Regions from separate parts of the Ensifer sp. EB106-05-01-XG146 genome, predicted to be linked through region 4. Evidence: riboswitches for the same ligand, from Rfam matches in the RefSeq annotation. Region 4 holds a riboswitch; each other region holds the start of a gene.

Evidence for each region. A riboswitch is a leader RNA that binds a small molecule or an ion and turns the genes downstream of it on or off. The one in region 4 is predicted to bind cobalamin.
Region 1: it holds a riboswitch for cobalamin, as region 4 does, so the genes downstream of both, AC3WVQ_RS02605 (aromatic ring-hydroxylating oxygenase subunit alpha) here and AC3WVQ_RS12150 (CbtB domain-containing protein) in region 4, are expected to answer to the same signal.
Region 2: it holds a riboswitch for cobalamin, as region 4 does, so the genes downstream of both, nrdH (glutaredoxin-like protein NrdH) here and AC3WVQ_RS12150 (CbtB domain-containing protein) in region 4, are expected to answer to the same signal.
Region 3: it holds a riboswitch for cobalamin, as region 4 does, so the genes downstream of both, metE (5-methyltetrahydropteroyltriglutamate--homocysteine S-methyltransferase) here and AC3WVQ_RS12150 (CbtB domain-containing protein) in region 4, are expected to answer to the same signal.

Annotation. Positions count from the first base shown of each region.
Region 1 is NZ_JBYTDX010000001.1:556,771-564,140, reverse strand. It holds partial or broken gene AC3WVQ_RS02615 (glycoside hydrolase family 25 protein) at 1-247, shown strand, start outside; gene AC3WVQ_RS02610 (FAD-binding oxidoreductase) at 470-1,564, opposite strand; gene AC3WVQ_RS02605 (aromatic ring-hydroxylating oxygenase subunit alpha) at 1,566-2,810, opposite strand; cobalamin riboswitch at 2,915-3,115, opposite strand; gene AC3WVQ_RS02600 (DUF6656 family protein) at 3,433-4,032, shown strand; gene AC3WVQ_RS02595 (L-threonylcarbamoyladenylate synthase) at 4,110-5,084, shown strand; gene AC3WVQ_RS02590 (FAD-binding oxidoreductase) at 5,229-6,662, shown strand; gene AC3WVQ_RS02585 (DUF1217 domain-containing protein) at 6,732-7,370, opposite strand, start outside.
Region 2 is NZ_JBYTDX010000002.1:1,598,515-1,605,884, forward strand. It holds gene metE (5-methyltetrahydropteroyltriglutamate--homocysteine S-methyltransferase) at 1-695, shown strand, start outside; gene AC3WVQ_RS27385 (acyl-CoA thioesterase) at 692-1,492, shown strand; cobalamin riboswitch at 1,643-1,868, shown strand; gene nrdH (glutaredoxin-like protein NrdH) at 2,257-2,478, shown strand; gene nrdI (class Ib ribonucleoside-diphosphate reductase assembly flavoprotein NrdI) at 2,491-2,907, shown strand; gene nrdE (class 1b ribonucleoside-diphosphate reductase subunit alpha) at 2,877-5,030, shown strand; gene nrdF (class 1b ribonucleoside-diphosphate reductase subunit beta) at 5,160-6,134, shown strand; gene AC3WVQ_RS27410 (multidrug effflux MFS transporter) at 6,214-7,370, opposite strand, start outside.
Region 3 is NZ_JBYTDX010000002.1:1,591,026-1,598,395, forward strand. It holds gene AC3WVQ_RS27350 (carbohydrate ABC transporter permease) at 25-858, opposite strand; gene AC3WVQ_RS27355 (carbohydrate ABC transporter permease) at 855-1,817, opposite strand; gene AC3WVQ_RS27360 (ABC transporter ATP-binding protein) at 1,924-3,090, opposite strand; gene AC3WVQ_RS27365 (metallophosphoesterase family protein) at 3,087-3,929, opposite strand; gene AC3WVQ_RS27370 (LysR substrate-binding domain-containing protein) at 4,122-5,048, opposite strand; gene AC3WVQ_RS27375 (hypothetical protein) at 5,112-5,492, shown strand; cobalamin riboswitch at 5,511-5,729, shown strand; gene metE (5-methyltetrahydropteroyltriglutamate--homocysteine S-methyltransferase) at 5,830-7,370, shown strand, end outside.
Region 4 is NZ_JBYTDX010000001.1:2,449,813-2,457,182, reverse strand. It holds gene AC3WVQ_RS12170 (DUF1194 domain-containing protein) at 1-262, opposite strand, end outside; gene AC3WVQ_RS12165 (glucoamylase family protein) at 410-1,756, shown strand; gene AC3WVQ_RS12160 (ferric iron reductase) at 1,759-2,625, shown strand; gene AC3WVQ_RS12155 (CbtA family protein) at 2,664-3,461, opposite strand; gene AC3WVQ_RS12150 (CbtB domain-containing protein) at 3,659-3,835, opposite strand; cobalamin riboswitch at 3,877-4,138, opposite strand; gene AC3WVQ_RS12145 (TetR/AcrR family transcriptional regulator) at 4,137-4,829, opposite strand; gene AC3WVQ_RS12140 (NAD(P)H-binding protein) at 4,934-5,764, shown strand; gene AC3WVQ_RS12135 (anthrone oxygenase family protein) at 5,761-6,240, shown strand; gene AC3WVQ_RS12130 (SRPBCC family protein) at 6,310-6,876, opposite strand; gene AC3WVQ_RS12125 (ArsR/SmtB family transcription factor) at 6,873-7,235, opposite strand; gene AC3WVQ_RS12120 (crotonase/enoyl-CoA hydratase family protein) at 7,286-7,370, opposite strand, start outside.

The DNA.
Region 1 (7,370 bases), 1.9 Mb from region 4:
GGCAATGTCGCCGCCGGCGCTGAAAGCGATCTGGGCACAGGGCGCCTTGCTGCCGGAAAAGCCACTGCCGCTGATGCTCGTCGCCCAAGCCGAGCGGGGAACGGGCATGCTGGCGGTGGCAAGGGCGACTGCGATGTTTAGCGAGCCGCTGCTCGTGAGCCGCGCCGACGCTACGAGCGGCGCCGGCAGCGGCGTCGACATGTTGGTGACCGGCTCGATCGATTTCGCCCGCCAGGAACGTGCCCTGCAGGTGGCGATCGCCGGCAATGATGCCGCCCAGGGCGCATGCTCCAAGACGGAGGCCGGCACCGACGCCCCGGCAAGCGTTTCCGCCAATCCGATCCCCTGCAACGCGCCCTAAAGCCTCTCGCTTGAAAAAGCATTCACGCGACAGGCACTAAGCGCTTGTTGTTATGCATGTCGTTGCCGCAAAACCGCTGCACACTTTTGCGCGACATCATTAAAGCCTTCAAGCTTCGATCTGGACGTCTCCGAGCGGTCGCGAGCAGCAGGCGAGGATGTAGCCCTCATCGATCTCGTCGTCGAGAATGCCGCCATTGTGGCTCATATCCACCTCGCCTGAGACCTTCATCACCCGGCAGGTGCCGCAGATGCCGCCTTCGCAGGCAGCGCCGATGCGCACGCCGTTGGCGCGCGCCGCCTGCAGGATCGTCTGGCCGGGCTTGGCCTCGATCTCCTTGCCGCTCATGGTGAAGGCGATCTTGGCGGCCTGGACCTCGCCCTCGTCACCGGCGCCGGCGCGCACGGCAATCTCTTCCGCCGCAGGTGCGGCGGCCGGCTGGAAGCTCTCCTCGTGGTAGCGGCCCATGTCGAAACCGGCCGATTTCAGCATCTCGCGCACGCCGCGCATGAACGGTTCGGGGCCGCAGCAGAAAACGGTGCGGTCCATGAAATCGGGCGCAAGCAGCGGCAGCTTGGCGCCATCAATGCGGCCGCGAAGCCCGTGCCAGCCGTGGCGTGCCTCATGTCCCTCGACGATGAAGCCGAGGTTCAGCCCGGACATCTGCGTCGCCAGAACCTCCAGCTCCGAACGGAACAGCAGGTCCTCCGGACGACGCGCGCAGGAGATGAAGGTCACATCCGTCTCCGGCACGCAGTCCGCCATCCAGCGCGTCATCGACATCATCGGCGTGATGCCGGAGCCGGCCGAGATAAACAGGTATTTGTCGCCGGGATGGCGGACGAAGCTGAAATCGCCAAGCGGGCCAAAGGCGCGGAGTTTCATTCCGGGCTTCAGGTGCTCGAACATCCAGCGGGTGCCGATGCTGTCTGACTGCGCCTTGACGGTCACGGCGATCGACAGCGGCCGCGAGGGCGTCGACGACAGGGTGTAGGTGCGCATCACTGGCTCGTCGGCGACGGGCAGTTCGAGGGTCACGAATTGCCCGGGCAGATAGCGAAACCAGGCGGGCTTTTCGGCCCGGAAGGTGAAGGTCATGACATCGGCGGTCTCGACGACCGCCGATGTGCATTCGAGCATCTGCTGCCGGTCGATCCAGACGTGGAGCGCGTCGAAATGGTGAAACGAAGAGGCCATCTGCATGTCAGGCGACCCTTGAAAGCGGAGCCGCGTCGCCGGCAAGGCGCTGCTCCATGAACTTGCAGTACCACTCGACGAACTGCATCACGCCACCCTCGTGCTCGGGCGAATAGGGACCGGGCTCATAGGCCGGTGAGCGGATGCCGAAGGCATTTTCCTCGACGATCTGACGGTCCTGGTCGTTGGTCTCGGTCCAGACATGCGTCAGTTCATCTAGATTGTAGTCGACGCCTTCGACCGCATCCTTGTTGACGAGCCACTTCGTCGTCACCTGAGTCAGTTCGGGCCCGAGCGGCAGCACCCGGAAGGTGATGGCGTGGTCGGCGAGCACATGGTTCCAGGTGGTGGGATAGTGGAACATCAAGAGCGTGCCGATCTGGCTCTGGGAGACGTCGGCGGACAGGGCCCGCCTGACGGCGCGGGCGCCCGACATGGTGTAGCTTTCGGCATTGTCGACAAGCGGCATGCGGGCGGCGCGGAACTGACCGGTCGGCGACATCTTAAATTCGCTCGGCAGGCCCTCGGCCTCGCACTTCGCCCAATGTTCGGCGATCACAGGATCATCCTTGGCGCCCTGCACCCCGGTCGCCGTCGGCGCCTCAGGATAGGTGCGGCAGAGTTCCGGATGATTGGCGGCGCAATGGTAGCATTCGCGGTTGTTTTCCCAGACGAGCTTCCAGTTGCCCTTCTCGATGATGGTGCTTTCGAACGCGACCTTGGTTTCGCCGAGCCGATGCGGCGCAAGATAGGGCAAGGCCATGTCGCGGAACGTCGTGAAATCCATCGGCTTTTCCGACAGGTTGATGAAGATGTAGCCGCCGACCGTTTCGCAATGGATCGGCTTCAGACTGTGGGCGGCCTTGTCGAAATCCTCTCCCATCTGCCGGGCAAAGAGCAGCGAGCCGTCGAGTTCGTAGGTCCACTGGTGATAGGGACAGACAAGCTTTGCCGACGAGCCTTTCGCCTGCGTGCAGACGCGCGAGCCGCGGTGGCGGCAGGAATTGTGCAGCGCCCGGATGGCGCCCTGGCGGTCGCGGGTGATGACAACGGGGTAGTCGCCGACCTGGACGGTGAAGTAATTGCCGGCCCGCGGGATCTCGCAGTCATGGCCGATAAACAGCCAATCCTTGTACCAGATGTTTTCCAGATCCTGCCTGTAGTAGTCGGGATCGATGTAAAAGGCCCGGTCGAGGCTGTAGCCGTCCTGCCTGCCCTTCAGCTTTCGAAGCATATCGTTTCTGGTGTCCATGTCCTGTCCTCATGCGCCATGTTTCGGAGAGGCAGGACAGGAACCCGCACGGGCGCACGCCCATGCGTTTGAGGCTCCGATCCGGCTGCCCGCCGCAACCCGTTACGGTTATGTCCGTCAAGGCTGGTTTCCGGGCTCAGGAGCCGTCCTTTCGGACCTGCCCGGCGCCTTCCCGGACGAACCGTCCAGTGGCCTTTGCCGAGGTTTTCGCTCCACCACCGTTGCGGGGGCAGCGCCGGGATTTGACCGGCTTCCCAATTCTCCATCTTCCCTTCGAAGACGGCACCTTGAGTAAGGATATGTAATCGCGGAAGTCACCTTGGCAGCTGCCCGATAGCGACATCCAATTCCAGAATGACGACACGGAAAAAACCGCCACAAAAGGCCACCGTCTTAGAATTTTTACATTGCAAACATATAGATAGATCACATCTTGGGCAATTGCCGACTTTTGCGGCGCGGTCGGCGCAGATGCGGGAGGGCTTCGCCCGTTTGCGACATCGCGTCAGATAGAGAACGCTAATGATGCAGCCAGGACGAAATCATTCATTAACCATGAGCCGCTAGCCTAGCCGGCGGACGAGAGAGGTCCTGCAGGCAGGCAGATGGCGCGCTGACGATCATGGCAAAGTTGAGATACTACGACGCGACAGCCGAGAAGCTGCCGACAATCCCGCCGAAGGTGGCGGTTCATACCGAATTCCTGCGCACGGGCCGGATCAACCGCAGGCAATGGTTGCCGAGCGAACGCCGGTATTTGAGCTATGAGGAAGTCGCAGACAGGACGGGCAAGAAGCTCAGCACCGCCGGCGACACGACCCATAAGCGGATCAACGGGTTCCACAACTCGATCCAGTTCCCGAAGATGATCTTCCACCGCACGCTCGTCGGCCGGCCGCATCTCGGCTACTGTCACGTGACGGCGGCGCGTACGCCGGTTACTCCCTCCAAGGACATCACCTGGTCCTTCTACTTCGCCAACTTCTTCTGCAACCTGGGCGACGAGACGCATTTTTTCGAGAGTATCCAGCCCGGCTATTCACGCATGTACTTCGCCGTCGCCATCGAACCGGGCGCCCAAGCCGGGCAAATGGTCATCAACCGCAACTTTCGTGACAACGGGCTGCTGTTTCGCACAGATGATCCCAAGGTCGCGCTGAAAAACGTACTGATGCTTGGCGCCAAGGATGACGCGTTGCGTCGCATCATTCGCAGCCTCTGAGCCGAACCGGTTCCTTCAAAGAAAATCGTTCTGTTTTTCCGGTGCGTCCGTTAAGGAAGCGTCGGAAAGGAAACGGCATGGCTGAGATCATCGACACGGATAGAGAACCGGACCGCGCGATCGCGCGCGCCTGCGCCGTTCTTGCCGAAGGCGAGCCGGTCGCCATTCCGACCGAGACGGTCTACGGCCTTGCCGCCGACGCTACCAATCCCGATGCGATCAGTCGCATCTACGAGATGAAGGGGCGCCCGCGCTTCAATCCGCTGATCTCGCATGTTTCCGACATGGCGATGGCCGAAGCCCATGTGCATTTCGATCCGATTTCGAGGCAGCTGGCCGAAGCCTTCTGGCCCGGCCCGCTGACGCTGATCCTTCGGCAGCGCGCCGACAGCACGGTTCATGCGCTGGCGTCCGCCGGCCTCGACACGCTCGGCATCCGCATGCCCGACGGTTTCTCGCGCCGGGTAATCGCTCACTTCGGGCGACCACTGGCCGCGCCCAGTGCCAATACGTCGGGCAAAATCAGCCCGACCAGTGCGGTCCATGTGGAAGCCGATCTCGGCGACAAACTGAAGCTGATCCTCGACGCCGGCCAGGCCCAAATCGGCCTTGAGTCGACGATCATCAAGGTCGACGGCGACGAGATCCGGTTGCTTCGGCCGGGTGGCCTCGATGCCGCCGAGATCGAACGCCTGCTTGGCCGTCCGGTGACCCGGCCGGAGACGGCGGGAGCGACGATCGAGGCGCCGGGCATGCTCGCCTCGCACTACGCGCCCGGCGCTGCCGTCCGGCTCGATGCCGCCGAGGTGCATGCCGGCGAAGCCTTGATCCGTTTCGGCGGCAATCGGATCGCCGGCGAAGAGCAGGCGGCCGTCGTTCTCGATCTCAGCCCGACTGGCAATCTGCGCGAAGCCGCCGCCAATCTCTTCGACTATATGAAGCGGGCGGATGCCAGCGGCGCAGAGACCATCGCCTTCGGGCCGATCCCTTCGGACGGGTTGGGGGAAGCCATCATCGACCGGTTACAACGGGCGGCGGCACCACGAGGGTAAGATAGTGTGCGGCATCTTCTCCGCACCCACCCTCATCGAACGGCACCAATTGCGGTTATGATCGCCGCCGACCAGGAACCGAGGACCAGATCCTCAGATCGACCGATCCGATAGCGCGCGCAGGCGCAATGCGAAGTGAGGCCCATGACCACCCTTCCCTCTCCCGAACTCATCGCTTCCTTCGCCGAGATCGTCGGCAACACCAACGTGCTGACGGACGAAGCCGACAAGGCGCGCTATCTCGTCGAATCGCGCGGACTTTACCGCGGCACGACGCCGATGGTCCTGCGTCCGGCCAACGTCGACGAGGTCTCGCGCATCATGAAGCTCGCGAGCGCCACCCGCACGGCGATCGTGCCGCAGGGCGGCAACACCGGCCATGTCGCCGGGCAGATCCCGCGGGAGGGCAAGGCAGACATCGTTCTTTCGCTGGAACGGCTGAACCGCATTCGCGACATCGATCCGGTCGGCAATGTCATCGTCGCCGATGCCGGCTGTATCCTCGCCGATATCCAGAAGGCGGCGGACGAGCACAATCGCCTGTTCCCACTGTCGCTCGGCTCGGAAGGTTCAGCCCGCATCGGCGGCAATCTCTCCACCAATGCAGGCGGCACCGCCGTGCTTGCCTATGGCAATATGCGCCAGCTCTGCCTCGGCCTCGAAGTGGTGCTGCCGACCGGCGAAATCTGGGACGGGCTGCGCCGGTTGAAGAAGGACAATACCGGTTACGACCTGCGCGATCTCTTCATCGGTGCCGAGGGCACGCTCGGCGTGATCACCGGCGCCGTGCTCAAGCTTTTCCCGAAGCCGCTCGGGCATCAGGTCGCCTTTGCCGGAGTCGGCAGCGTCGAGCATGCGCTCGCTCTGTTCGAAAAGGCGTCCAGCCTTTGCGGGCCGGCGTTGACCGGCTTCGAGCTGATGCCGCGGCTCGGCGTCGAATTCACCACCAAGCACATCCCCGGCGTTCGTGATCCGATGGAAACGGTCCATCCCTGGTACGCGCTGATCGATATCTCGACGTCCGATAGCGCCGAAAGCGCGGAACGGATGGTGCAGGACCTGCTGGAGCAGGGATATGCGGCCGGCCTCGTCGAGAATGCAGTGATTGCCGCCAACGAGACACAGGCGAAGGCGCTGTGGCACATGCGCGAGAGCATGTCGCCGGCACAAAAGCCCGAGGGCGGCTCGATCAAGCACGATGTCTCCGTGCCCGTCTCCAGCATTCCGGCCTTCATGAAGGAGGCGGATGCCGCCGTCGTGAAAGCGATCCCCGGCGCCCGCATCTGCTCCTTCGGCCACATGGGCGACGGCAACATCCATTACAACATTTCGCAGCCAGTCGGCGCCGACAAGCAGGCCTTCCTCGACCGCTGGCGCGAAATCAACGCCATCGTCCACGGCATCGTTCTGAGCTACAACGGCTCGATCTCCGCCGAGCACGGCATCGGCCAGTTGAAGCGCGACGAACTCGCCGAGGTCCGGGCGCCGATCGAAATCGAGCTGATGCAACGCATCAAGCACGCGTTCGATCCTGCAGGTATCATGAACCCCGATAAAGTGCTGCGCGCCGACGGTTGACGACGCGCCGTTTCGCGCGGTGCGCGGCGATGCAACAACAGTCTTGGGCTGACCGTCAGACGGCGTGCGTCAGCGGCCGCCTGCGCGCAATTGCGAGAGCGACAGCAAGGTCTCGGCACTGACGCCAGCGCTGCCGCCGCCAGTCAGAATCGCGAGACCGGGCGATACATCCTGGTTGTTCTCGACGTCGTAGAGCGCCGTGAAGCGTTGCAGAAGCTTCTCAAGCTGACCCGGCTGCTGCAGTTCCTTGATGTTGACGGTGCGCTCGATAAAGGCCGCCTGGGCCTCAATCTTGGCGTTCTGCAAGCCCTCCGGCATGCTGTAGGCGGTCTTGATGACCTCGAACAGGGCGCGATCGGCCAGGATGTCGTAGGCCGTGTTGATGTCCGAGGCCTTGCGCTTGAAATAGAGCGCCAGGCGAATGCCGCCGTTATCGGCGCCCTCCTTCTCTTCGAGCGACTGATTGAGGAAGAGATCAACGGTGGTGACGAGACCGCGGCGGGTCTGGATCTGCCCTGCCTCGCCCCTGACGATCTTGCCGTCCTTGTCGAAGTTGAAGGACGAGACGATCTCGCGATACTTCAGCCCATTCGGGTCGGTGTTGATGAAGCTCTTCGGATCTTCGAGATCCGACGTAAACATACTCCTGAGATAGTCGGACTTGACCGTCTCCGGATCGATACCTGCGCCGACGAGAACCATGTCGAC
Region 2 (7,370 bases), on a different contig from region 4:
TCGAGTGGGCGACCTTCGCGCAGTCGCTGACCGATCGCCCGGTCAAGGGCATGCTGACGGGTCCGGTCACCATGCTGCTGTGGTCCTTCGTTCGTGACGACCTGCCACGTTCCGTGGTGTGCCGGCAGATCGCGCTAGCACTGCGCGATGAAGTGTCGGATCTCGAGGCGGCCGGCATCGCCATCATCCAGATCGACGAACCGGCACTGCGCGAAGGCCTGCCGCTGCGAAATGCCGATCGCAAGGCCTATCTCGACTGGGCGGTGGAGTGCTTCCGTCTCAGTGCAGCCGGGGTGGGCGATGCGACCCAGATCCACACCCATATGTGCTACTCCGAGTTCAACGACATCATGGCCGCAATCGCGGCGATGGACGCCGACGTCATGTCGATCGAGACGTCGCGATCGAAGATGGAACTGCTCGGCGCCTTCACCGACGAGGCCTATCCGAACGAGATCGGCCCGGGCGTCTACGACATCCATTCACCACGCGTGCCCGGCGTCGAGGAAATGGTGCATCTCATCGAAAAAGCGACCGAGGGCCTCACGCCGGACCAGATCTGGGTCAATCCCGATTGCGGACTGAAGACCAGGCGCTGGGAAGAGACGCGGCCGGCGCTCGTTAACATGGTCGCCGCCGCCCGCTCGCTTCGAGCGGCTTTTGCCGCCGATACGCGCGAAGCCGTCAAAGCATGACGGGGCAACACGAAGTCACGATGGCGCCGGGGGAAACCCCGGCGCCACAAACCCTGATCGACATCGTTTTTCCAGGCGATACCAATCACCATGGCACGCTCTTTGGTGGCGCCGCCCTCGCGTCGATGGACCGGATCGCTTTCATCGTCGCCACCCGCCACGCGCGCGTTCCCTTCGTCACCGCATCCTGCGACCGCATCGATTTTCGTGCGCCTGCGCGCATAGGTCAGATCGTCTGCTTCAGCGGCCGTCCGGTTCGTGTCGGGCGCCGCTCGATGGTGGTCGAGGTCGAGATGATCGCGGAAGACATCGCCACCGGCAGCCGCGCCCTTTGCAGCAGGGGCACCTTCACCATGGTCGCGATGCCCCGTGCCGATGAAACGGATTGGATGCTGCCGCCGCTCGATGTGGCAACGGACACGCCCGAAGAGGCGGGCACCCTACGCATGGTCGACATCGTCTTTCCCGGCCAGGCCAACAGCTTCGGCGCCATATGCGGTGGCAACGCCCTCGCGCATATGACGAAGGCCGCATTCGTCGTCGCGACGCGCCGGAGCCGCCGGGCGACCGTCCTTGCCTCCTGCACCGGTATGGACTTCAAGCACCGGATCATGATCGGTTCGATCATCGAACCCATCGCCCGCATTGTGCGGACGGGTCGCAGTTCAGCCGCCGTCGAGGTCGAACTCTGGTCGGAAGAGCTCCTCACCGGTCTGCGACAGCGGACTGTTACCGGAACGTTCGCTATGGTCGCCGTCGACGAGGACAACCGGCCCGTGGCCGCTTTCGCTGCTTGATGGAATGGGGCGTCCGCACCAGGGGCGCCCTATCCACAACCTTGGTGCCAACCGGCTGTTTACTCCCCGTTATCCACACTGCAAAAGAAACCACCCTCCTACCCCCGCCTTCCACATACGGAACCTATTGACGCAGATTTGCGATGAACTACTATATCTAGTGTTCGAGGTTCTTCCGATTCGCAAGGATTGGGAGCTAAGACGGGAATACGGTGCGCCGGCGAGTTTCCGCTGAGGCTATGCCGTAGCTGCCCCCGCAACTGTAGACGGCGAGCGACTGTCCGGATTTGGACCACTGAGGCATGAGGCCTCGGGAAGGTCGGGATGGAAGCTTTGACCCGTAAGCCAGGAGACCTGCCTCGATCACCAAACGTCCACGGGCGGGGTGTCCGGAGGGGTTGAGTGCGTGGCAGGATGAGCCTGCCCGATCGTCTCGACGTCTCCCCGGCAGCCCGTCGAAAGCTTCGGGGTGAAGTCATGCCAGTTTCTTCCAGTTCAGATCCACCTTCTGCGGACGGGTGCGCGTTGTTGCGCGCCTGATCGAAAGGCCGCGCCTTGAAAACCCGCATCCGCGGAATTCCTGAGCGCCCGACCAAAACGAGCCGGCCCGGTTGCGTAACCGACCTTGGGCCAGCTTGACGACGTCAACTCCGGTCGAGTCGACCGGGGAGCGATGTTTCGTGTCCAATCGCCAACACCACGGTTCGCGTTCGCGCGATCCGACGATTTTTTGCGCCCATTTGCCAGACCCTCACGAGGAACCCATGTCGATCACCGTCTACAGCAAACCAGCCTGCGTCCAATGCACCGCCACAACCCGTGCGCTCGACCGCCAAGGCATCGATTATCGCATCGTCGATATCTCCGAGGATTCCGATGCATTCGCGCTGGTGCAGGGTCTTGGCTATCGGCAGGTCCCGGTCGTCGTCGCCGGCGAGCGGCATTGGGCGGGTTTCCGCCCGGACATGATCAGCGCGCTTTCCTGAAGGACGCGGGCGATGGGCCTGATCGTCTATTTTTCCAGTCGCTCGGAAAACACCCATCGCTTCGTCGAAAAGCTCGGCCTTCGCGCCGCCCGCATACCGCTCAGGGAAGGTATGGACGCACTTACGGTCGCAGAGCCCTATGTGCTGATCGTGCCGACCTATTGCGGCGACGATGGCCGCGGGGCGGTGCCGAAGCAGGTCATCCGCTTCTTGAACGACGCGGGCAACCGCTCTCACATCCGCGGCGTGATCGCAGCGGGCAACAGCAATTTCGGCGCGACCTACGGGATCGCCGGCGACGTGATTTCGGCCAAGTGCCGGGTACCCTATCTCTACCGGTTCGAGCTGCTCGGGACCGACGAGGACGTCGCCAATGTCAAAAACGGGATGGAACGATTTTGGACGTCACGACACTCGAACGCCCCTTGAAGGCGACGGAAGCAGCGCTCGACTATCATGCGCTGAACGCAATGCTGAACCTCTATGACGAAGAGGGACGGATCCAGCTCGACAAGGACCGGCAGGCGGCGAAACAGTACTTCCTCCAGCACGTCAATCAGAACACGGTGTTCTTCCATAACCTCCGGGAAAAACTCGATTATCTGGTGACCGAGGGCTATTACGAGCAGGAAGTGCTGGACCAGTATTCCTTCAACTTCGTGCGCGATCTCTACGATCATGCCTATTCAAAGAAGTTCCGCTTTCCGACCTTCCTCGGGGCGTTCAAATACTACACGTCCTATACGCTGAAGACCTTCGACGGAAAGCGCTACCTGGAACGCTACGAAGACCGTGTCTGCATGGTGGCGATGGCCTTGGCGCGCGGCAACGAGGGGCTTGCCCGCGATCTCGTCGACGAGATCATCTCCGGCCGCTTCCAGCCGGCAACGCCGACTTTCCTCAACGCCGGCAAGAAGAGCCGCGGCGAGCTCGTCTCCTGCTTTCTGCTCCGGATCGAGGACAACATGGAGAGTATCGGCCGCGCCATCAATTCGGCGCTGCAGCTTTCCAAGCGCGGTGGCGGCGTGGCGCTGTCGCTCACCAACATCCGCGAGATGGGCGCGCCGATCAAGCAGATCGAGAACCAGTCATCCGGCGTCATCCCGGTCATGAAGCTGCTCGAAGACAGTTTCTCTTACGCCAACCAACTCGGCGCGCGCCAGGGAGCCGGTGCTGTCTACCTGCACGCCCACCACCCCGACATCATGCGCTTCCTCGATACCAAGCGCGAAAACGCCGACGAGAAGATCCGCATCAAGACGCTGTCGCTCGGCGTCGTCATCCCCGACATCACCTTCGAGCTCGCCCGCAACAACGAGGACATGTATCTGTTCTCACCCTATGACGTGGAGCAGGTCTATGGCGTGCCCCTCACCGAGATTTCGGTGACCGAGAAGTACCGCGAGATGGTCGAGGATGCCCGCATCCGCAAGCGCAAGATCAAGGCGCGCGACTTCTTCCAGATCATCGCCGAGATCCAGTTCGAGAGCGGTTATCCCTACATCATGTTCGAGGACACGGTGAACCGGGCAAACCCGATCGCCGGGCGCATCACCATGAGCAATCTCTGCTCGGAAATCCTGCAGGTGAGCGAAGCGAGCGCGTTCAACGACGACCTCTCCTACAAGCACATGGGCAAGGACATCTCCTGCAATCTCGGTTCGCTGAACATTGCGGCTGCGATGGACAGCCCGGATTTCGGCCAGACGATCGAGACCTCGATCCGCGCCCTCACCGCCGTCTCCGAAATGAGCCACATCTCGTCCGTGCCCTCGATCGAAAAGGGCAACGACGACAGCCACGCGATCGGCCTCGGGCAGATGAACCTGCACGGCTATCTCGCCCGCGAGCGCATCTACTACGGCTCCGAGGAAGGCATCGATTTCACCAACATCTATTTCTACACGGTGACCTATCACGCCATCCGCGCGTCGAACCGGCTGGCGGTCGAGAAGGGCAAGAACTTTGCCGGCTTCGAAAACTCGAAATACGCGTCGGGTGATTATTTCGACAAATACACCGAAGCCGAATGGCTGCCGGCGACCGAAAAGGTGAAGGGCCTGTTCGAGGAAGCCGGCATCTCGATCCCGACTCAGGAAGACTGGCTGGAGTTGAAACGGGCGGTGATAGCTGGCGGCCTTTACAACCAGAACCTCCAGGCCGTGCCGCCGACCGGTTCGATCTCCTACATCAACCACTCCACTTCCTCGATCCATCCGATCGTCTCGAAGATCGAGATCCGCAAGGAAGGCAAGATCGGCCGCGTCTACTATCCGGCCGCCTTCATGACCAACGACAATCTCGAATATTACCAGGACGCCTACGAGATCGGGCCGGAGAAGATCATCGACACCTATGCGGCCGCCACCCAGCACGTCGACCAGGGCCTGTCGCTGACCCTGTTCTTCCGCGACACGGCAACGACCCGCGACATCAACCGTGCTCAGATCCATGCCTGGAAGAAGGGCATCAAGACCATCTACTACATCCGCCTTCGGCAGATGGCGCTCGAGGGTACGCAGGTCCAGGGCTGCGTTTCCTGCGCGCTGTAACCTCGCATTCCAGTAACGGCCCCTCATCCTAGCCCTCTCCCCGCAAGCGGGGAGAAGGTGCCGGCAGGCGGATGAGGGGCACCCCCTCACCGCGCGATGAGGCATACACGATCACAAAGGTTCAACGACATGAACATGCACACCAAACCCGCAAGCCGCATCCGCGCCATCAACTGGAACCGCATCGAAGACGACAAGGACCTGGAGGTCTGGAACCGTCTGACCGGCAATTTCTGGCTGCCGGAGAAGGTGCCGCTTTCCAACGACATTCCCTCCTGGGCAACGCTGAAGCCGGAGGAGCAGACACTCACCATCCGCGTCTTCACCGGCCTCACCTTGCTCGACACGATCCAGAACGGCGTCGGCGCCGTCCGACTGATGGAAGATGCGGCCACCCCACATGAGGAGGCGGTGCTTTCCAACATCTCCTTCATGGAGGCGGTGCATGCCCGCTCCTATTCCTCGATCTTCTCGACGCTCTGCCTGACACCCGATGTCGATGACGCCTATCGCTGGTCGGAAGAGAACGAGTTCCTGCAGAAGAAGTCGGCGCTGATCATGGCGGAGTATGCCTCCGGCGATCCCTTGAAGAAGAAGGTCGCGAGCGTCTTTCTCGAAAGCTTCCTGTTCTATTCCGGCTTCTATCTGCCGATGTACTGGTCGAGCCGCGCCAAGCTCACCAACACCGCCGACATGATCCGGCTGATCATTCGCGACGAGGCGGTGCACGGCTATTACATCGGCTACAAGTTCCAGCGCGCGCTGGAGCGCTTGAGCGAGGAACGCCGCCAGGAGATCAAGGTTTTCGCCTTCGACTTGCTGCTCGAACTCTACGACAACGAAGCGAAATACACCGAGGCGCTCTATGACGGCGTCGGCCTGACCGAAGACGTGAAGAAGTTCCTGCACTACAACGCCAACAAGGCGCTGATGAACCTCGGCTACGAGGCGCTGTTTCCGGCGGAAGCCTGCAAGGTCAACCCGGCCATTCTCTCGGCGCTTTCGCCGAATGCCGACGAGAACCACGACTTCTTCTCCGGTTCCGGTTCGTCCTACGTTATCGGCAAGGCTGTGGCGACCGAGGACGAGGACTGGAATTTTTAAGGACGGTCCATTCGGTCATACCTGACAACAAAGGCCGGCGAGGACGCCCTCGCCGGCCTTTGTTCAGCAATAGCAGCGCCTACTCTGCCGCGACCACCCGGCTGCGGCCGATCGTTGCTTGCGTCAGCAGGAAGGCGGCAAGGGCGCAAGCGGCGATCGCGCCGGCCATCGGTAGGGCCGTTCCGTCGAAGAAGATAGTCGCAACCACCATGGCGACGGCGGCGGTGACGAAGTGCAGCGTACCCATCAGTGCCGAGGCCGTGCCGGCGATCTCGCCGTGGTCTTCAAGCGCCAGCACCGCCGAGGTCGGGATAACCAGGCCGAGCACGCCATAGCCGACGAAGAGGAACGCGGCCATGACAGGCAACTGGTTGAAACCGAGGCTCATGACGATGAACATCGTGAGCGTGGTCAGCGCGAACGCGCCGACGGCAAGATGCATGACCCGCACCAGGCCGAAGCGCTCGCCGAGCCAGCCGGTCGCCTGCGACACAGCGAAGAACGACACGGCATTGATCGAAAAGGCAATGCTGTACTCAGTCGGCGTCAGCCCATAATGGTCGATCAGCACGAAGGGCGAATTGGCGAGATAGACCAGGAACCCGGAAATGCCGAGGCCGCCGATGAAGGTGAGCGTCAGGAAATTGCGGTCGGAGAGAAGCAGGCGATAGGCGGCAAGCGCACTTGCGATACTGCTGTCGGCACGATCCTTCTTCGGCCGGGTTTCCTGCAATTGCGTCGAGAGCAGGATCAGGCCGATGAAGGCGGCGATGGTCACCGCATAGAACACGCCGCGCCAACCGTAGAAGCCGATGACGGCGCTGCCGGCAAGCGGCGCCAGGATCGGCGAAACGCTGAAGACCAGCATCAGCATCGACATCAGCCGCGCAGCCTGGACGCCCGTGTGCATGTCGCGCACCACGGCGCGCGGAATGACCATGCCGGCGGCACCGCCGATCCCTTGCAGGAAGCGGAAGGCGATCAGGGTTTCGATGTCGGTCGAAAGCGCGCAGCCGATGCTGGCGACGGTGAAGAGGCCGATGCCGAGATAGAGCGGCGCCTTGCGGCCCCAGATATCGGAGAGGGGCCCATAGACAAGCTGCGAGATGGCAAAGGAGATGAAGAACGCCAGCAGGCTGAACTGCACCACGCCGTTTTCGGCCGTCAGGTCCTTGCCGATCGACGGCAGGGCCGGCAGGTACATGTCGATTGCAAAGGGGCCGATCGCCGAGATCA
Region 3 (7,370 bases), on a different contig from region 4:
GGGTTGCGCTCCAGGTTGGACCGTTCAGCCTTTGAGACCGGTCATGGTGATGCCCTCGACAAAACGCTTCTGCGCCAGCAAAAACGCGGTCACGAGGGGAAGGGTGATGATGAGGGTCGCGGCCATCAGCGCGCCGTAGTCGTCGCCGGCTTCCGCGGCGCGGAAGTAGAGAAGGCCGAGTGGCGGGGTCGCATAGTCCTGGTTGGTGACGACGATCAGCGGCCAGAAGAGATCGTTCCAGTGGGCGACGACGGAGAAGATTGCAAAGGCGGTGATCGCCGGCCAGGCGTTTGGCACGATGACGCGCGCGACGATGCCGGCTTCAGACATACCGTCGAGGCGTGCCGCATGGATCAGATCGTCGGGCATGGCGCGGAAAAACTGCAGGAAGAGGAAGATCGCGAATACCGAGATCGAGAACGGCGCCACTAGCGCTGCGTAGCTGTTCAGCACCGACAACCTGTCGAAGGCCACGTAAATGGGCAGCGCGGTTGCGTGGATCGGTACCAGGAGGCCGAGCATGACCAGCACCATCATGGTGCGGGCCGCCCGAAACTTCAGCTTCGCCATGGCATAGGCGCAAGGGATGGCGACGACGATCTGGATGACGAAGATCAGCGCGCAGACGACAACGCCGTTGAAGAGCAGGGTCGTCATCGAGACGCGCGACAGCGCCTTGGAAAAGTTCTCGACATAGGACCACTGCTCAGGGATCAGCGACAGCGACGAGGAGAAGATCTCGCTCTGAGCCTTGCCGGCGGTCGAGACCATGAAGATGTAGGGCGCGAGGAAGATGAGCGCGCCAAACGAGAGAACGGCGAGGCGAATGAGGCGGGTGACGGAGATGGTGTTGGTCATGCGTAGTGCACCTTCCGGTCGAGCACGCGGTACTGCAGGAACATCAGGACGACGAGGATGGCGAGGAAGACGACGGTCATGGCCGAGGCATAGCCGACGCGCAGATAGACGAAGCCCTCCTGGTAGATGGTGAAGAGCAGCACCTCCGACGCCTTGTTCGGACCGCCCTCGGTCAGCGTCTTCACCGTCTCGAACACCTTAACCGAGTTGATGATGCTGATGGTGGTGACGAACAGCGTCGTCGGCCCGAGCATCGGCCAGGTCACCAGCCGGAAACGATCGAACCAGGTCTTGGCGCCGTCGACTTCGGCTGCGGCATAGAGCTCGCGCGGGATGGCGGTGAGACCGGCGAGGAACAGCACCATGTTGAAGCCGACCGACTGCCAGATGCCGATGATCGACAGGCCGTAGAGCACCGTGCCGGAGGCGCCGAGCCAGTTGGGGCCGGCAATGCCGAAAACGGCCAAGAAGGTGTTGATCGGGCCGATGGTTGGGTGAAACAGGAATTGCCAGACCGTCGCCATGGCGACGAGCAGCGAGGCCACCGGCAGGAAATAGACCGTGCGGAAGAACGCCCGGCCCTTGGTTTCCGCCTCGATCAGCATGGCGATCGCCAGCGCCAGCACGATCGAAACCGGCGTGACGATCGCGGTGTAGATGGTGGTATTCCAGAGCGAGCGCCGGAAGGTGCGGTCGCTGAAGAGTTCGGCATAGTTCTCGAAGCCGACAAAGCGGAAGCTGCCGTAGCCGAGCTCGAAATCGGTGAAACCGAGAACGATCACCGCCGCGGTCGGTAAAAGGATGAAGAGGACGAGCAGCGTGATGGCCGGCAGCGCTAACAGCCAGGCAATGCGGGCCTCGCGGCGATCGGGATCGGTGGCCGCGGCACCGATCGCCGTCTGGGTCCGCAGCCGCTGCGCCGGCTGGGCACCGTCTCGCAGAGATGAATGCTGAGGCATTGCCTCCAGCCGATCTCCCCCCTTGTGGGGGAGATGCCCGGCAGGGCAGAGGGCGGTATCCACGCAATCCGCCGCCCCTGCCGCCGTATCCCGATTGGAACCCGCCTTAGCCATGGATCTTCTCCAGCGTCGCGGCGATAGCGACCCGCTCGGCCGGCAGCCGGGTGCCCTCGCCGTCGAACAGCATCGCCCGTTCCGGCATGAACTCGACGTCAACGGGCTGACCGATCGCGAGCGCCGCGGCCTCGGCAGGTGCTGACTTGGCAGTGACCACCTCGCCGATCGCATCGAGGCGGGCATGGACGATCACCTCAGAGCCGAGGAACTCCATACGCTCGACCCGCGCGCTCAATCGGCCGGCGCTTGCCGCATGGAAGCGCACGAATTCCGGGCGGATTGCGAGCTTCACTGAAGCATCCGGCGCCTGTCCGCGGCTTGCCAGAAGCACCAGATCGCCGAAGCGCACGATGCTCGCCGTATCCGTGCGGGTCTCCAGCACGTTGATCTTCGGCTGGCCGAGGAAGCGTGCGACCTCGATATGGGAGGGGTTGTCGTAGATCTCCTTCGGGGTCGCCAGTTGCAAGAGATTGCCGCCGATCATCACTGCCACTCGATCCGCCATCGACAGCGCTTCCGACTGGTCGTGGGTGACATAGAGCGTCGGCACGCCGGCGCGGCGGTGGAGATCGACGATCTCGCCGCGGGCGTGGACGCGCAGGTTGGCATCAAGATTGGAGAGCGGCTCGTCCATCAGGAAGACGGCCGGGCGGCGCACCATGGCGCGGGCGAGCGCCACGCGCTGGCGCTGGCCGCCGGACATCTGGCCGGGCTTGCGGTCGAGCAGGTGATCGATCTTCAGCGCCAGCGCCATTTCCTTGACCTGGCGCTGGATATCGCTGCGGATCTGCTTCTGCCCCGGCATCAGATTGCCGATCACAGGCAGGCGCTGCGCCGCTGTCAGCCGCCGCATCGCAAGCGGCACGGCGATGTTCTCGCCCGCCGTCAGGTGCGGATAGAGGGCATAGGACTGGAAGACCATCGCGACATTGCGATCGGCCGCGGCCATGCGCGCGACACTGCGGCCGCCGATGACGATCTCGCCGCCGTCGCCATGATCGAGACCGGCGACGATGCGCAACAGCGTGCTCTTGCCGCAGCCGGAAGGACCAACGAGCGCGATGAACTCACCCGCCTCCGCCTGCAGGCTAACCCCCTTCAGGATCGCGTTGCCGCCATAGGACTTGGTGATACCCTCTAGCGAAAGCACGCTCATTGCGCGGCCTCCACACGGACCGTCTTCTTGGCCGCCAGCGGGTAGACCTCTTCGACGATCGGATCGAGCAGGTGGCTGGTCAGTCCCGGCACCGCGATGATCTCGCTTTTGACGTTGACGTCGCTAAACTCGTGTACGACGGCGCCGACCAGCCGCTCGCCCGGCATCGGCCGTTCCAGCGTATCAATGATGAAGGAGGTCGGCGGCGCCCAGACGAGCGACGTCCCGGCGTGCTTGCCCGTCCAGGCCCAGTGCAGGTGGCCGCTTGCATGCAGCGCCACCTCGGCTTCGGCGAAAAGATCAAACAGGCGTTGGCGCTGGCGCGGACGGATGCCCCAGTAGCCGGTGTCGCCTTCGCCCGGATCGTCGACGAAGAGCGGCTTGTGGGCAAAGACGGCCACCCGGCGGCCGTCGCGGCTGAGCAACTGTTCCTCCAGCCAATTAAACTGCCTGTCTTCTTCTTCGTCCTCGAAGCCGATCAGCAGGCTGTTGAGGCCGAGCAGCCGCCAGTCGCCATGGTCGCGGCCCCAGTAGTCCGGACCGGCGAGCCGGCGCCAGCGGGCAAGCCGAACCGGATCCACCGGCTGGTGCGAACCCGGCAGATGGCCGACATCGTGATTGCCGGGAACGATCAGCACCGGCATCGAGAGCTGGCCGATCAGATCGAGCGAGAAGGTGATGTCGTCCTCGTGGTCGGCACCATCGATGGTGACGTCGCCGGTGTGGATGACGAGATCGGGTTTTACCGCCTCGATCCAGGCGCGAACCGGTTCCCAATTGCCATTGAAGTGGCTTTTGGCGGGGCTGAGATGGGTGTCGCTGATCTGGACGATTTTCATGGAAACGGGCCTCCGACGATGGCTTGCGGTATCCGCGTCGGAGGGCTGATACTTTCCTTCTCTGCGGTTGGCCGCAGTCTTTAGGGAGCCGCCATGTCAGTTTGGTAACAGCCGTTCTCAGCTGATTTTCAGTTTCTCCATGAAAGCGTCATCTTCAGAAGACCGACGGGCCGAGTAGGCCCCGTTGTGTCTCTACATTGCGCCGCGGTCGGTCCGACGCGACGCCGGACAGGATTGCTCCATCACGGTCGAAAGCATGGCGTTCGACGCATCGGCCTCGGCGACGACCCAGTCGCGAAAGGCCTGGATCTTCTTCTGCCGCCTGGTGCTTTGCGGATAGACGAGCCAATAGGCGCGGCCGTCGCGCACCACATGCTCGAACGGCCGGATGAGCCTGCCGCTCTTCAGTTCATCCATCAGGAAGGTCGAGACGGCAATCGCAATGCCGTGATCCGCAAGGATTGTGGCGACATCCATCGCCTGCACGTCGAAGATCAATTCGGTGCCATTGCTTGCCGGCGGCTCGACGCCGGTTTCGATCATCCACCGCCGCCACCAGCTGGCGTTGCCGAAACGCCGGACTCTCAGAACGTCCGCGGGCTCCTTGAGCTGGTACTTTTCCAGGAAGGATGGCGTGCAGACAGGCACGTAATCGAGCGGAAACAAGGGAAAGACATCGTTGCCCGGCCAGTCGCCGGCGCCGCTGCGCACCGCGAGATCGATGGCGTCACGTTTGAAATCGACCAACTCGGTCGACATGTGCACCCTGATGCTGATGTTGGGATGCGCGGTCTGAAACGACGCGAGGCGCTGACCGAGCCAGCTCGACACGACGGTTGGCAGCACCGAGATGTGCAGGTGATGTTCGGTCTTGTCGGCGATCTCCGAGAAAGCCGCCCCTAAGAGATCGATCGCTTCGGTCACCTTCGGCGCTAGCTGCCGCCCGGCGCCGGTCAATCGCACCTCGCGCGGAAGCCGAACGAACAGCGGCGCGCCGATGCGATCTTCCAACAGCCGGATCTGATAGCTGACGGCCGCCTGCGTCATGCCGAGCTCTTCGGCGGCGCGGGTGAAACTCAGGTGCCTGGCGGCGGCCTCAAAGGCGCGCACCGCACTCATGGGAGGAATCTTGCTCATGGAACTGAGATAAGCATTCTTTATGCCAGCATGCGAGAAATCGCTTTGCGCGAAACGGCAAAAACCCTCACTTTTTTTCGCGAACACACGCCCTTGAAAGAAGTGAGGATAGCAATGCTTAGCGCAGTGCGATCAACGATTTACCATGTCCTGAACTGGGCCGATAAGACCCTCAACCCTCCGGTTGCCATCGACACGTTCAACGAGTTCCAACTCCGGGATATCGGCCTGACGCGAGATCAAGAGCATATCCGCGCGCGCGTTGGCGACGCGGCGGATCCGTGGCAGTGGCCGGAGGAGGACGCTTCGACCAAACCGCAACCGTCCCGTGAGCGGAAAGCAATGGAAAGACCTCGTCCTGCCATTGTCTCGCCGCGGGCGGCGGCGGGAGAGAATAAAGACATAAGCATTTCTTTATGCGATTGACGAAAAGCTCGGGACAGGGCATTGTCGCCCCATCGTGGTTCTTCGCCCGCCTTTGGAGGGACGGAGCTAAGAGGGAATTCGGTGCGGCGCCAGACAAGCGCCCATGCCGGAGCTGCCCCCGCAACTGTAAGCGGAGAGCGGCCGTTCGAAGATGTCACTGAGGGAGACGCCTCGGGAAGACGGAACGGTCCGCGACGACCCGCAAGCCAGGAGACCTGCCGCGATGAACAACGTCCACGGGCGGGGTGTCCGATGAGGCGCGTTGAGGACGCGGGATCGCTCTCGCGCCGCGGCTGCGTCGCATTCAAGCCTTGCCCATAACCTTCGGGGTAAGGAAATGACCATCAAGACTGCCAATCTCGGTTTCCCGCGCATCGGCCGCCGTCGCGAATTGAAATTCGCGCTCGAACGCTATTGGGCCGGAAAGGCCAGCCGCGGCGAACTTCTCGATACCGGAGCCAAGCTCCGCGCTGAAAACTGGGCCGCGCAGAAAACGCGCGGCATCGACATCATCCCCTCCAACGACTTCTCCTTCTACGACCACGTGCTCGATGCCGCCGTGCTTGTCGGCGCAATCCCGCCGGCCTATGGCCGGACGGGCGGCCCGGTCGATCTCGACACCTATTTTGCCATGGCGCGCGGCTCGGCCGGAACGCCCTGCGCCGCCGGCTGCACCCATTCGGGAAGCAGCAGCGGCACTCCCGCGCTCGAAATGACAAAGTGGTTCGACACCAACTATCACTACATGGTGCCCGAGTTCGACAGGGATCAGCGCTTCGAGCTCACCCACAATCGGCCGCTGGAAGCCTTCCAGGAAGCTCAAGCCCTCGGCTATCGCACACGCCCGGTGCTCATCGGCCCGGTGACACTGCTGAAGCTCGGCAAATCGAAGGGCGGCGACTTCGATCCGGTCGATCTGATCGAACGGCTCCTGCCCGTTTACGTGAGGGTCCTGGCGGAGCTTGCTGACGCCGGCGCCGATTGGGTACAGATCGACGAGCCTTGCCTGGCGCTCGATCTCGCGGACAAGGTTCGTCGCGCCCTCGACCTCGCCTATCGCACGTTCGACACCGACGTGCCCGGACTCAAGATCATGCTGGCGACCTATTTCGGCTCGATCGGCGACAACACGGCAACGGCGTTGGCGCTGCCGGTCGATGGACTGCATGTCGATCTCGTGCGCGCGCCGCAGCAGATCGACACGCTCATCCAATCGGCTCCGGCGGACCGGGTCCTATCGCTCGGGGTCATCGACGGCCGCAACATCTGGCGGACCGATCTGGCCAGCCTGTTCCGCCGGCTGCAGCCTCTGACTTCGGCCCACGGCCGCGACCGCATCGAGCTCGCACCTTCATGCTCACTCCTGCACGTGCCGATCGATCTCGAGCTGGAGCGTGCGCTTGATCCGGAACTTTCCTCCTGGCTCGCCTTCGGTACGCAGAAACTCGACGAACTCAGCCTGCTTGCCAGCGCCTTCGAGCCGGGGCTTGCCATTTCCGAGCACGTTTTCGCCGCCTCGATCGCGTCCGCCCAGGCGAGGCTCACCTCACTCAGGATCCATGATCCTCTGGTCGCCGGGCGCTTGAAAGCGCTGACGGATGCGGACAGCGAGCGGCAGTCCCCGTTCGCGGGCCGCCGGGCACTGCAGGCGAAGAAGCTGTCATTGCCGCTCTTCCCGACAACGACGATCGGATCCTTCCCACAGACATCGGAGGTTCGGCAGGCCCGTTCACTGCATGCGAAAGGCGAACTCAGCTATGTCGACTACACCGCCTATCTTCGCCGAGAGACCGAAGTGGCGGTGCGCTGGCAGGAAGAGGTCGGCATCGACGTACTCGTTCACGGCGAGTTCGAGCGCAACGACATGGTGCAGTATTT
Region 4 (7,370 bases):
CGGAGGACTCGTTCACCGTTCCGGCCCATTCGAAATAGCCGATGGCGATCTTGCCCAGCTGGCCGCTTTCGACCGCATCAAGGAAGTCGCGATGCCGGAGTGCCTCGACATAGCCGGCCCGCTGGATGCGGGCCTCGTCGAGATCCATCGAGCCGGACATGTCGACCGCCAGGATCAGTTCGACGTCGACATTCGTCGCCTCGGCGGTCGATGGGCTCGGGCCACCACTCAATGAAAGGAGTAACGCCAACACGCTCAACATCGCTTCAACCAGTCATTGCGCGCGGTCAGATTAGAAGACTGTAACACAAGATTGGATTTCGGCGACCGTTTGGGTGTAGTTGGCCTTCACTAAAGAGTGATTTTGCCGGTTCCTGCATGAGGCCGGATGTCGGACAGGAAAGGCGAAATGCCGCAGCGTACGGAAAATACTGAGCGATTTCAGATTGATCGATTGCAGCAGGCGGCGTTCGGGTATTTCCTCGAACATTCGGATCCGGTCACCGGACTGATCGCCGACACCGCGTTGCCGGGCGCGCCGGCGAGCATCGCTGCGACCGGCTTCGGCCTTTCCTGCTATCCCATCGGCGTCGAGCGCGGCTGGCTCTCGCGCAGCGATGCCGCGCGGCGGGTGGCGACGACGCTGCGCTTCCTTGTCCAAAGCCCGCAGTCCCGCCACCGGCAGGCGACCGGCTATCGCGGCTTCTACCATCACTTCCTCGACATGCGGACCGGCGAGCGCACCTGGCAGAGCGAGCTTTCGACCGTCGATACGGCGCTGCTGATCGCCGGCTGCCTGACCGCCTCTGCATATTTTTCCGGTAGGGATGCGGACGAATGCGAGATCCGCGCTCTTGCCGATCGGCTCTATGCGCGGGTGGACTGGCGCTGGGCGCTCAATCGGGGCGACACGCTGACGATGGGCTGGCGGCCGCCGGGGCGGTTCTTGAAGCATCGCTGGCGGGGTTACAGCGAAGCGCTGCTGCTCTATGTGCTGGCACTCGGCGCGCCCGACCATTCGATCGAACCGGAGCACTATGCGGCCTTTGCCGAGGGCCATGACTGGATCCCGGTCGACGGCCGGCCGCATCTGCATGCGGCCCCACTCTTCATCCATCTCTTTCCGCAGGCCTGGCTCGATCTACGCGGGCTTTCCGACCGGCCGATGCGGGAGCGGGGGACGGATTATTTCGAGAATACCCGACGCGCCATTGCCTTGCAGCGGGACCATGCGCGCTCCAATCCCGGCGGTTTTGCCGGATATGGCGAGGACCTGTGGGGCCTGAGCGCCTGCCATGCGCCCCGCGGCCGGCTGCGGCTTGCGGATGGGCGCCAGCAGCGGCTTTTCGGCTATGTGAACCGCGGCGCACCCTACGGCCTTGATGACGGCACGCTGGTGCCCTGGGCGCCGCTTGCCTGCCTGCCGTTCGAGCCGGATGCGGCGCAGGCCTCCCTCGTGCATATGGCAGACAGTTATCCGGGACTTCTGAGCGAAGGGCGCTTTCCCGGCGGCTTCAACCCGAGCCTGGCCGCCGGCGCAGGCCCGGAGGGCTGGATCGATGCGCGGGTCGTCGGTCTTGACCAGGGCCTCGTTGTCATGATGATCGAGAACTGGCAAAGCGGCCTTAGCTGGGCACTGATGCGCAGCATGCCGGCGATCCGCCTCGGCCTTGAACGGGCGGGCTTCGACGGTGGCTGGCTGCAGGAGGGGGAAGGCGCGTGTGGTAATCCGCCCGCATCCTGCGCCAGAGGATGAGAATGGACGACGGAGACGGCATGCGCTTGAACGACCACCGGCCGACAGCGGAGACCGCGGCGTTTGCGCCGCAGGCGCTGGCCGTCGCCGACCATCTGCGTACCCAGTTTCCCGAGGCTGCCGTCTCGCTCGGGCCGGCGGCCAGTGATTTCAGCGCGCCGGGCGACTTCTGGGCTGCGGGCAGCGCTGGCCTCGAGGCGGGGCTCGCCTATCAGGATTTCTTTGGGGTCGGCATGACCGACCGGATCCGGGCGGCGCATCTGATCGCCTTCTATAGCCGCCAGCTGAGCGTGGTCCTTGGCGCGTTCCATCTCGGCGCCGGGTTGCAGGCGGAGGTGGCCGGCATTCGTTTCGAGGATTGGACGCGGCTTCACCGTGGCGTCGAAATCGCGGGCAAGCGCTATCATTTTCGCCTGCATCCGCCGGCCACGGAGCGCCAGGGTGGCGAAGGCGTCAGCGCATTCGAACAGGGCTTCATCGCCCATCTGGCACCCGTCGTTGCGGTTCTGAAAGCGCGAGCAGGGCTGTCGAGCGGGGCGCAATGGCGGCTCGCGGCCGATGCCCTGGCCGGCGCGTTCCTGGAAATCGGCCGCGCGATCGGCGACGAGGCGCGCGGCATGGCCGAGGCGCTGGCGATCGTCAAACGACCGGGTTCGCGGCTCTACTCAGAGGAGCTCTGCTACGAGCAGATCGCGGCTCTCGATCCGGCAAGCGGCGCTGAGCTGTCGCGCCAGTATCGGATCCGTTGCGGCTGCTGTCTCTACTTCAAGACGGAAGGGGGCAGTTTCTGCGACACTTGCGTGCTGCTGGAGCCGGAAGATCGCCGCGCGCGGCTGGCGGCGCATCTCATGCAAAACGGCGGGACCTGAACCCCGCCGTCGCTTTGCTGACGATCTGTGATCAGTGATCACTGTGCCTTGACGAAGCGCTCGTTGATGAAGCCGGAGACGACGCCGAGCACGATCCAGAAGGCAAGCGTGGTGGCGAGTGCGGCAACCGCAAACTCGGCGCCGAGCACGGCCGGAACGTTGCTGGTGATATCGAGCGGCTGCGGCGCACCGTAGACATGGGGTGCTGCGATCAGCACCAGGCCTGCGACCTTGGAGACGATCTCCTCGCGCAGGACGACGAGATAGAGGCCGACGGCGGAGAGCGCCACGGTCACCAGCCACCAGGTCTGGCGGTCGCCGAGTTCGGCTGCCGGAAATCCCGGCAGTTCCGGCGGCAGACCGATCGCCGGCAGCATGTGCACGGCAAGCCAGCCGCAGGCGCCCCACAGCGCGCCGTTCCTGAGCGTGATCGGGTAGCCGATCACCAGGCTGACGCCGGCGAGCAGCAGGCCGAAGCCGGAACCTGTGACGAGGTTCGCCATCAGCGTGCCGGAGAAGCGGCTCATGCCGAACATGATGCCGCCTTCCTCATGCTCGCCCTCATGGGCATAGGCCGGGGTGATCGGCGACAAAGCGTCGAGGAAAGCGCCGAACGGCGACACGGCTTTGAGCGACGAATGCTGGTCGTGGTTTTCTGCGGCCGGCTGTGCCGCACCCGGCTGGGCGGCGGGCTGTTCGGTAGCGGCCGGTGCCTCGCCTTCGAATTCTTCTGCATGCAGGATCAGCGGTGTGACGCGCAGTTCCTGGGCGCCGGTCATGAAGACACCGGCAATCAATCCAGCCACGATCGCGGCCAGAAGCGTTCTGACAATCATCTTGAAATCCCTCGATAACGACAAAAGCCACGCCCTATGGCGTGGTCCTCGAGCCTTCCCATTTTCCCTATGCTGCGGATGGCCTTCGCGCGCCGGAAAAACCGGGATGCACGCAGCCCTCCATCCGGCTCGGGCCGGATGCGTTCAGGTCCGCAGATTGTTCGATGCGGAACGTTGTTCACGTTCCGGCGCATCGGTCAGTGGCAGGGGAAGCCGTAGGAGTGGCGGGTGTCGTGCGCCGTGTCGTGCAGCACTGCCGAGTTGGCAAGGCCGGCGCCAAAGACGAGGAATGCGCCGATGAAGAGCGCGATGACGCCAGCGGTCAGACGATCGCTGAGGGAGAGCGGGGTGCTCGAAATGGTAGACGTAGCCATGACAACCTCCGTGATGGCATCGGGAAATTCCCGGTTGGGCCCTATGCCCGTATCGAGTGGCAGGTTTCCTGGCTCACGGCGTTGGGCTCGATGCCCTCGATCTGCCTCGCCTTCCCAGCTCGGCCGCCCTCTCGCGGTCTTGCCAGTGGCTTCTTCCGGATCGCTCCGGAACGGTGGATCGACGTCGCTCTACAGTCGCGGGGTCGGCCGTGATTTGAATGCCCAGCTTGGGTCCATCCGTCACATTCCCGTTTACTCCCGAAACACGTTCGCGTCCCGGGAACCAATCGATCCCAGATGATTAGGATTGTGTCATGGAGTTGTCAATTGAGTGCGCGCCGCCGCGCGGTCCATCCGCGACAAAATCCTTGACGGTCATGCGTTTGTAGGCTTCGACGATCTGGTCACCCTCGGCCCGGTCGACCGAGACTGCAAGTCGCATGGTGCAGTCGCCGAGATGCATGATCAGGAAGGCGGCGCTGTCGATCTCTTCGCGCGGCGTCTCCGGCACAAGGCGGGCCCAGACATCGGCAAGCAGCTTTCCGCCGGCGCGGCTTTGCGCAAGATCGATCTCGCGCAGCGCCTTGTCGGCTTGCATCGCCGACCAGATGTCGCGCATGACCGGCTCGGCGAGGAACATGTCGTAGTAGATGTCGAACAGCAGCGAGAAGGCGTCGCGCAGTTCGGCTATCGACGTGACCTTGGCCAGTTCGGCCGCGATGCACTCGTTGCAGACCGCATTGTAGCGCTCGGCCAGCGTGCGCACGATTGCCGCCTTGTCGGGGAAGTACTGATACAGCGATCCGATCGAAATCCCAGCCTTTTCAGCGACTTCGCTCATGCGCATGGCGTCGCTGCCCTTCTCCTGGATGAGCGCCGTCGCGCAGGCAAGGATCTGCTCGACGCGCTCGCGGCTGCGCTTCTGGCTCGGCGTCCGGCGCAGCGCACGCTCGTCGTCGGCGGGAAGCGTGGCGGGACTTGCATCTGGAATCATGAGTAATGCTCACATTTTGACTTGACTCCTAAAATACGAGGATTTATCACATTTGCAAATGTGAGAGATGCTCATGTTTGTTGATGGAACCTCAGGAGGAAACGATGTCTCGGAAAGTCACACTGGTTTTGGGCGGTACCGGCAAGACGGGGCGGCGGGTGGCCGATCGCCTTCGGGAGCGGGGCATAGCGGTCCGCATCGGCGCCCGTTCGGCGTCGCCTTCCTTCGATTGGACGGATGAGGCGACCTGGACGCCCGCCCTTGAAAATGTCGATCGCATCTATGTCTGCTACCAGCCCGATCTGGCGGTGCCGGGCGCCGTCGACGTCATCGACCGGTTCTCGAGCCTTGCCGTTCGCTCCGGCATCAAGCGGCTGGTGCTCCTGTCGGGCCGCGGCGAGGACGAGGCGGAAGCCTCCGAGCGTGCGCTGCAGGCCTCCGGCGCCGACTGGACGGTCATCCGGGGCAGCTGGTTCTTCGAGAACTTCGACGAAGGCTTCCTGGCCGACGGCGTGGTGAGTGGTTCGGTCTTCCTGCCGGTGGACGAGGTCACCGAGCCCTTCGTCAGTTGCGACGACATTGCCGACGTGGCGGTTGAGGCCCTTCTGGACGATGCGCATATCGGCAAGGTCTATGCCTTGACCGGCCCGCGCCTGATGACCTTTGCCCAGGCCGTCGCCGAGATCGCCGCGGCCGCCAACCGTCGGATCTCTTATCAGGCCATTCCGGTTTCCGACTTCGCAGCGCATCTCAAGGCGGACGGCGTGCCGGATGACTATGTCGAACTCATCCGCTATCTCTTCACCTCGGTGCTCGACGGGCGCAATTCCAGCATGACGTCCGATGTCGAGCGCGTGCTTGGGCGGCGTCCGCGCGACTTTGCCGATTACGCCCGGGAAACCGCAGCAACTGGTGTTTGGAGTCTTGCCGCATGATCCCGCTGATCCCCGCTCTGGCGTTTGCCGCCGCGATCGGTTCCGGCCTGATGGCCGGGCTTTTCTTCATCTTCTCGGTCTGCATCATGCAGGCCCTGTCGCGGCTGCCGCCGGAGCAGGGGATCGCCGCGATGAACGCCATCAATGTCGTGATCCAGAACCCGATCTTCCTCAGCGCCTTCATGGGCACGGCGCTGCTCGCCCTGGCGCTCGTCGTCGTCGCCTTCATCTCGGGCGGCGAGGGCAGGTGGTGGCTTGCCGCCGGTGGCATTGCCTATGTCGTTGGCGTACTGCTGGTGACCATTGTCTTCAACGTGCCGATGAATGACGCGCTCGCCGCGGCAGCCCCCGGTCAGGCGGCGACCGATCTCTGGCATGAGCGCTATCTGACCGATTGGGTCTGGTGGAACCACGTGCGCACATGGGCCTCGATCGGCGCGCTGGCGTTTTTCGTTCTCGGTTTCGCCCGCACCTGACGAAAAGCGCCGGCAAGTCGATCCTTGCCGGCGCCTGCACGCGTCCTGACCTTCAAGCCCATCCCGCCGTCAGGGCTTCGGAATACGCGCGTCGTATTGCGCTTCAAGGTCGGCAAACTTGCTCCAGGAGGCTGCCGGCTTTTCGCCTTCGAGCAGAGCTCGCAAAATGTCGAGGTGTACGTGCCAGCCGGCGGAGAAGCTGGTCATGACCGCGCGGTCGGCGATGCGCTTATGGGTGACGACGAGCAGCACCTTGTCGCCGCGGGGGCTGAGCTCGAAGCGGACCTCCGACGGGGTGCCGGTCTCTTCGTTCCAGGTATAGGCCAGTAGTCGTGGCGGCTCCCAGGCGAGCACGTGGCCGTAATTGCGCACCTCGCCGGCGTGCTCGGCGTATTTCTGCGGTGGCCGATCGTCCTCCGTCGTCAGTTCCGAATGGCGGAAGACGTGCTCGACCTCGGCCCCTTCCTTCGATCCGATCGTTCCGGACGCCATCCAGAGCCGGCGCTTGCTTTCCTCCGTCAGATAGGACCAGACCCGCTCGATCGGGCCGGGAAGCAGGCGCTCGATGCGCACCGCGTCCGGTGCGACGACACGGCCGTAGTCGGCGCCGGCAAAGGCTGTGGCAGACGAAGTCATGGCTTTTCCTCCGGATCAGTTTGGATTGTGGCGTCTTCGACGAGAAGCAGCGCCTCGAGTGCGTCGATGCGGGTGCGCCAGAAGGCTTCGTAGTGGCGCATCCATTCCATGCCTGCATGCATCGGCGCGGCATCGAGCCGGCACACATGCGTGCGACCTTTCACTTCGCGGCGCACCAGACCTGCTCCTTCCAGCACCTTGATGTGCTTCGATGCCGCGGCCAGCGAGATCGAGAACGGCGCCGCAAGCTCACCCACCAGTCTTTCGCCCTGCGAAAGGTCCTGGAGCATGGCGCGCCGCGTCGGGTCCGAAAGCGCGTGAAACACGGCATCGAGATGTGCGTTCTGATATTCAACCATATTGTTGAATATCCTCTCGGTCGACCTAATTGTCAACCGTTCGGTTGAATTTAAAAGTATCGCGAAAAGAGACCACGCCGCGGTGGGTCGTCGTGGAGGCGCCGTCCCGTCCAGGCGGCAAGCGCATCGGCAAGA